3 regions of the Marinobacter sp. DSM 26671 genome follow, and region 1 is predicted to be linked to each of the others. Evidence: predicted binding sites of a transcription regulator. Region 1 holds the regulator's gene; each other region holds the start of a gene.
What was found. Region 1 encodes sigma-54, which starts transcription at its own class of promoters, with help from an activator protein. Its sites were predicted from a motif close to ANTGGCATNNANNTTGCTNT; they were not measured.
Positions count from the first base shown of each region.

Region 2: the regulator sigma-54 is predicted to act here: its motif matches at 1,306-1,325, upstream of BM035_RS09010 (ammonium transporter).
Region 3: the regulator sigma-54 is predicted to act here: its motif matches at 1,491-1,510, upstream of BM035_RS22975 (PEP-CTERM sorting domain-containing protein).

Region 1 is NZ_FONF01000005.1:152,682-154,897, reverse strand. Features, by position in the region: gene hpf (ribosome hibernation promoting factor) at 1-17, opposite strand, end outside; gene BM035_RS07525 (RNA polymerase factor sigma-54) at 119-1,645, opposite strand; gene lptB (LPS export ABC transporter ATP-binding protein) at 1,797-2,216, opposite strand, start outside.
Region 2 is NZ_FONF01000006.1:171,301-173,516, reverse strand. Features, by position in the region: gene BM035_RS09010 (ammonium transporter) at 19-1,227, opposite strand; gene BM035_RS09005 (flagellar motor protein MotB) at 1,450-2,216, opposite strand, start outside.
Region 3 is NZ_FONF01000011.1:3,444-5,659, forward strand. Features, by position in the region: gene BM035_RS13090 (exosortase/archaeosortase family protein) at 1-420, opposite strand, end outside; gene BM035_RS22975 (PEP-CTERM sorting domain-containing protein) at 543-1,340, opposite strand; cyclic di-GMP riboswitch class I at 1,382-1,464, opposite strand; gene BM035_RS13100 (tetratricopeptide repeat protein) at 1,657-2,216, opposite strand, start outside.

The DNA of each region.
Region 1 (2,216 bases):
GAAATATTGAGTTGCATAGGCGTCTCCTGTTGTCATCGTTCCGGCTCCCGGGAGCCGGTCTGGGTGCTGGCGCATTGTGCGCCGGCAAATAGTACGTTGCGCCCGGACCCCGGGGTGTTCAGACCAGCCGCTTGCGTTCGTTCGAAGGCGGAATGTGCATGGCCTCCCGGTACTTGGCAACGGTGCGTCGCGCAACCTTGATTCCCTGTTCTCCTAGCATGGCTGCAATTTTACTGTCGCTCAACGGCTTTTTGGGCGTTTCCGCGGCAATCAGCTTTTTGATCATCGCGCGGATCGCCGTGGAAGAACATTCACCGCCTTCGTCAGTGCTGACATGGCTGGAGAAGAAATATTTCAGCTCGAAAATTCCCCGGGGGGTGTGCATGTATTTCTGGGTGGTGACCCGGGAAATCGTGGACTCATGCATCTCAACCGCCTGGGCGATATCAGAGAGGATCAGCGGTTTCATGGCTTCTTCACCCTGATCCAGGAATCCTTGCTGGTGCTCGACAATACGGGTCGCCACTTTCAGCAGGGTTTCATTGCGGCTCTGCAGGCTCTTGATAAACCATTTCGCCTCCTGCAACTGATCCCGCAGGTAGGTGTTGTCGGCACTGCTGTCCGCACGCCTTATAAGAGAAGCATAGCTGGCATTGACCCGGATGCGCGGTGCAATTTCAGGATTCAGCTCAACACGCCAGCGGCCATTGTGTTTGCGAACGATCACGTCCGGAATCACATAATCGGGTTCGGCCCGGTCAATGACATCGCCCGGCCGCGGATTCAGGCCGGTGATCAGCGCCAGGACATCCCGCAACTGGTCTTCTTTCAGGCGGCTGCGGCGCAGCAACTGGGCGTAATCGCGGTTGCCCAGCAGGTTGATGTAATGGGTAATTACAAGGCGTGCCTGGGCCAGCCAGGGTGTTTCCGGCGGCAGCTGGTTGAGCTGGATCAGCAGGCATTCCTGTAGGTCCCGGGCAAACACGCCGGGCGGATCAAAGTGTTGCAGGCGGTGAAGCACGGCTTCCACTTCATCCAGTTCAAGGGGGTCTTCATCGTTCTCATCCAGCAGTCCGGCGTGGATTTCCTCCAGCGGGCTGGTGATATAGCCCCGTTCGTCCACTGCATCCATCAGGGCATGGGCAATGGCCTGGTCCCGTTCACTGAGGGGCGTCAGATTGAGCTGCCATTCCAGGTGATCCTGAAGCGTTTCGGTCGGGGAATTACGGGTTTCGAAATCGTGATCGTTTTCGTCGTCGTTGCGGGCTGCCGGCGCTGGTGCGGACTGGTAGATGTCGTCCCAGGCGGTATCAACCGGCAGATCGTCCGGAATGTTGTCAGGAATCTCGTTCTCCGAGGACCAGTCCGGGCCGTTCTCGGATTCATCCCAGTCGCTGGCCGGTTCCGGGGCAGCTTCAGCGGCGGACTCGGTGGCGTTGGCCTCGCGCTCGTCGTTTTCGCTGGCTGCGTCGGTCTGGTCATCGTCCTCGGAGGTCTCCAGCATGGGGTTGGATTCCAGTGCCTGCTGGATTTCCTGCTGGAGGTCGAGAGTGGAGAGCTGGAGAAGCCGGATCGCCTGTTGCAGCTGGGGCGTCATGGTCAGGCTTTGACCCAGCTTTAACTGTAAGGAGGCTTTCATAACCATGGTTCAGGATCCGTCACTCATCAGCGCGTTGTGTCATAAGTCGTGAAAAAATCTTTATATGCCGGTTACTTGCCGTGATTTTAATTTACCCTAGCAAGTTCTTTGCCGAGTTTACTTGCTACAGGTCATCAAAACAATCAGCCATTGGGTGTCAGAGTCTGAATTCGTCGCCGAGATAGACTTCCTTGACCTGCTGGTTGGCCAGGATGGCGTCGGCATTGCCGGAGGCGATGATGTGGCCGCCGGAAACAATGTAGGCATTCTCGCAGATGTCCAGGGTCTCACGCACGTTGTGGTCGGTGATCAAAACGCCAATGCCTTTGTCCCGAAGGTGCCGGATGATGTGTTTGATGTCACTGACGGATATGGGGTCCACACCGGCGAAGGGTTCATCCAGCAGGATAAAAGCCGGCTCCATGGCCAGTGCCCGGGCAATCTCCACCCGTCGGCGTTCACCGCCGGACAATGCCATGCCAACACTGTCCCGGATATGGGTGATGTGGAATTCTTCCAATAACCCCTCGAGCTTCTTCTCCCGCTCTGCCTTGCCCAGCCCCGGCCGGGTTTCGAG
Region 2 (2,216 bases), on a different contig from region 1:
ACTGCACCGCAACCGGTGTTACTCGACCGCGGTCGCCCCAATCCGGTGGATGCTCAGATCCGCCCCGTTGAACTCTTCCTCTTCGGTCAGGCGCAGGCCGGAGATGGCGTTGATTGCGCCATAAACAATCAGGCCGCCGACAAAGGCCACAACCACGCCGGCCACTGAGCCGATGATCTGCGACATCAGGCTGACGCCGCCAAGGCCTCCCAGCGCTTGCTGGCCGAAAATGCCGCAGGCAATCGCGCCCCAGACACCACAGACACCGTGCAGGGGCCAGACACCCAGAACATCGTCCAGCCGTTCGATCTTGGCCTGCGCCCATTCAAACAGGTAAACGAAGATGGCGCCTGCTACGCCGCCAGTCACGAGAGCGCCCACCGGATGCATCAGGTCAGAGCCGGCACATACCGCCACCAGTCCCGCTAGCGGGCCGTTGTGGATAAAGCCCGGGTCCTTGCGGCCCAGCAGCATGGAGACGAGGATGCCGCCGACCATGGCCATCAGGCTGTTCACGGCCACCAGGCCGCTGATGCCGTCCAGGGTCTGGGCCGACATGACGTTGAAGCCAAACCAGCCGACGGTCAGAATCCAGGCGCCCAGGGCGAGGAAGGGGATGTTGGAGGGGGCAAAGGCCACCACCTTGCCGTTGCGGTAGCGCCCATTTCGTGCACCCAGAACCAGTACGGCCGCCAGGGCGATCCAGCCGCCCACCGCGTGCACTACAACGGAGCCGGCAAAGTCGTGGAAGGATGCACCAAACTGGTTCTCCAGCCAGCCCTGGAAACCATAGTTGCCGTTCCAGATCAGCCCCTCAAAGAAGGGATAGATAAAGGCGACAATCAGGCCTGAGGCAATCAGCATCGGGTAGAACCTGGCGCGTTCGGCAATACCGCCGGACACGATGGCGGGAATGGCCGCGGCGAACGTCATCAGGAAGAAAAACTTCACCAGATCATAGCCGTTGGCAGCAGTGAGCTCGGCGGCGCCGCTCATGAAATGGCTGCCGTAGGCGATGTAATAGCCGATAAAGAAGTAGGCCACGGCGGAGATGCCGAAGTCGGTCATGATCTTGACGAGGGCATTGACCTGGTTCTTGTGGCGAACCGTGCCCACTTCCAGGAAGGCAAAGCCGGCATGCATGGCCAGCACCATAATGGCGCCGATAAGGATGAACAGCGTGTTGGCGCTTTCTGTCAGGGTATGTACTGCACTCGTGATGTCCACGGGTTTTCGCTCCTGATGTTGTGTGTCCGGCCTCTATCGGACCGTTTACGTTGACTTGTGCATTGTTGAGGTGCAGCTAAAGCAAGAGCTGTTCCAAAACAAGGCATATCAAGAGCTGAAGGGCAGTTGAGGGGGCTTTTAGAAATGTGAGGTACTATTTTCACTCTAATAATGCACTAATACTGTGCGGTTTAGCGTGTAGCGCACCAAAATAGAGTGCGCTTACCAACTGATTTCGTTTGGTGTCGAGCTGTCGGATTCGGATTCGATCCCTAGGCTGGATTCGGCATCATCCGATTCGGACTGGATCAGTTCCCGAAGGCGTACTTCCTGCTCCTGCATCGGGCCGGAGAGATCAATGATGATTTCAACGCGCCGGTTCTTGGCGCGGTTTTCCGCAGAGGTGTTGGGTACCCGCGGCTCGGTATCCGCCAGACCGGTAACGGACAGACGCGTGGGTTCCACCTGGTCCCGGGCAACCAGAACGTTGGCAACGGCTGCTGAACGGGCGGCGGAGAGGTCCCAGTTACTGTAAAAACGGTCGGTCCGGATAGGCACGTTGTCGGTGTGTCCCTCGATCGTCAGGTCACCAGGGATGCCATCAATCACTTCTGCCATATCCAGCAGCAAGCCCTCGAACTCCCAGGTCAGTTGAGCCGAGCCCGAAGGGAAAGAACCTTTTTCCTCAACCCGAATCACGATTCGCCGCTGATCCTCACTCACATTGATGCGCCCATCGGCGATCGCCGGCTCCAAGACTTTCAGGATATCGTCCATGGTTTCCTGCATCTGTTCCTCCATGGCGGCTTCAACGGCCATGTCGGTGGGGCTCTTCAGGGTCTGGAGCTCCGGCGCTTCGTCCGTGGTGGTCTGTTTGACTTCGTTGACCACCGTGGGCTCGGGCGGCGCAGGGGAAAACTTGTCAAAAATGGGGCTGGTACCCTTCGGGATCTCCAGGGCCGGCACATCCCGCTGGACGCCAAAGGCTT
Region 3 (2,216 bases), on a different contig from region 1:
CGGCAGTGAGAGTGAGAGCAGGGCAAGGTAGGGCAGAAAGCAGAGCGACCTTTGCAGGCCGAGGAGTGTCCACGATACAGCCATTACACCCGCTGGCAGCATCAGGTAGGCGAGGGTATCAATGCGCACCAGCTCTAGCAGGAGCCACACGAGAGTAACACCGATGAGCGCGATGCCGCCGAGCAAGTGGTATGGCTTTTGGCTCAAGCTACTCGTGCTGCTCGCGGGTTTGGGCGGATGAATCAGGACCAGGCCCAGAAAGATGATGGCGGTAGCAAGGCCATGTGCAAGAACTTGTTCAAATTCCAGCCAGATTCCAGTGAGCCGGTACCAGGTAGGGAAGAAGATGACAAGAGCGACGCCTGTCACCATTAGGTAAGGCAGGGCGTGGGGGAAATTGTCTAATGTCTTCCTTAACATTTTGATCCGCCTGACTTCTCTTTACCAGGAAGCTTATAGTGTCTCTCGTTTACCGAAAATACAAACCTGCACCCATAAAAAAAGCCAGCCGAAGCTGGCTTTCTTTAAAACCCTGCCGAAAATCAGGCTTTCTGACGACGGCGGGCTGCACCAAGGCCGGCGAGTCCAAGACCGAGAAGGGCGAGAGTGCCCGGCTCAGGAACTGGTGTGACAGATTCAACCATCACTACGAAGTCCGTGTAGTCAAAGTCGGAAAGCTGGCCGTTTTCGCTCTTAAATACCAAGTCTTCCCACGCCAGGATAAATTCATTAGCACCAAACGGTGCACCGCTGCCGCCAAGGCCGAAGGTGTCAATATTTTTTGTGCCATCTCCTTCGTATGCGACCATGTGGTCGTCTGCAATGCCGTCGCCGTCGGTATCGCCATTTCTCGAGGACTCAGAGAAAAATACGCCGCCACGATCATAGTACGAAGAGTCTAGATAGTACCCGAAGGTTGTGCTGGCAAATGTCTGTTGAAAGCTGCTCACCTCTACACCAAATTGATTTTCAGTCTTCGCTTGGAAAGTGGTAGGTGAGATAAAAGGGAGGAGCTTTAGCGTACTGGTATAGCCTGTGTCGGCGCTGCCATCGAACAGCTCTAGCCTTTTGGAGGAGTCTGTGATGTCGTAAATACCAAAGGTCGTATTAGGTTTGAAGCCGGCAAAGCGGAACATCAGGCTGTTTGCTGATTGCGTTGAAGCGTTTATTTGCCATTGCTCATCGGGACTGTATTGGTCGTTGTTGACGTCATAAAAGTCGCCATTAGTCGTTCTTGCGTCTAGCTCGTTTTGAAGTGCGTTGCCTTGAATCGCAGTAGCACTTGCAGTGCTGGCAAAGACAATAAGGCTAGAAGCCAAAATGCTATGCTTAAGTTTCATGGGTATTCTCCGGTTGTTTAGCTCTAAATCCCTGTAGTCTGCTTTGCAACCAGGCTGTCTCTTATTGTTCTAGAGATCCTTGGCTTTCCGTCCCATCCTCGCGAATGGTTTGGCTTCCGACCGGGTACTACCCCGATCCTCACCCTAGAACAAGCGAGAAGCGTGCCATTAATCTATAGTTCTGAAATCCTTGAAAAAAATCCCGGTATTTAAATAAGGGCTGTAAAAAAATTCGACATTGAAACGAAGAAGGCCGGAGATACGGTAGTCTCCGGCCTCACTGTCTGGCTTGATTTGCGGGCTTTGTCGATCTTCTTTACATGGCCTGCTTAACGGTTTCGAGGTGAGCGCGGATTTCAGCGTTATCCGGAGCAAGAGCCACGGCCCTTTCAATCACTTCTTTCGCTTCGGCATGTTTGCCCGCGAGGTGCAGGATCCAGCCATAGGTATCCAGTACGGCCGCATTGTCGGGGGCAAGGTCCCGGGCGCGACCAGCCAGTTCCATGGCACGGGCAGAGTCATCTTCGCGCAACAGCCAGGCCAGGTTGTTCAGGGCAGCAATGTTGTTGGGTTGGCGGGAAATAACCTGCTCATAGTGGTTGGCGGCCACAATTTCCTGCTTGTTGGCCATCAGCCAATCTGCTCTAGCCATGTGGGCGGTACTGCTGTTTGGCGCAACACTGAGCCAACTGTCCGTCAGTTCGTCCTCTGCCTCGGGCGCTTCTGTTTTTGCCAGGCCAAGAAGAGAGGGCATCAGGCCGACATCCTGTGATGTCTGCCATTGCTCAAGAAGGTAGTTGAAGGCCGGCTTGTTACCTTCTTTTTGCCTGAGCAGTGCTGCACGCGAAAGAACCACGGGTCGCTCCGTGCCAAACG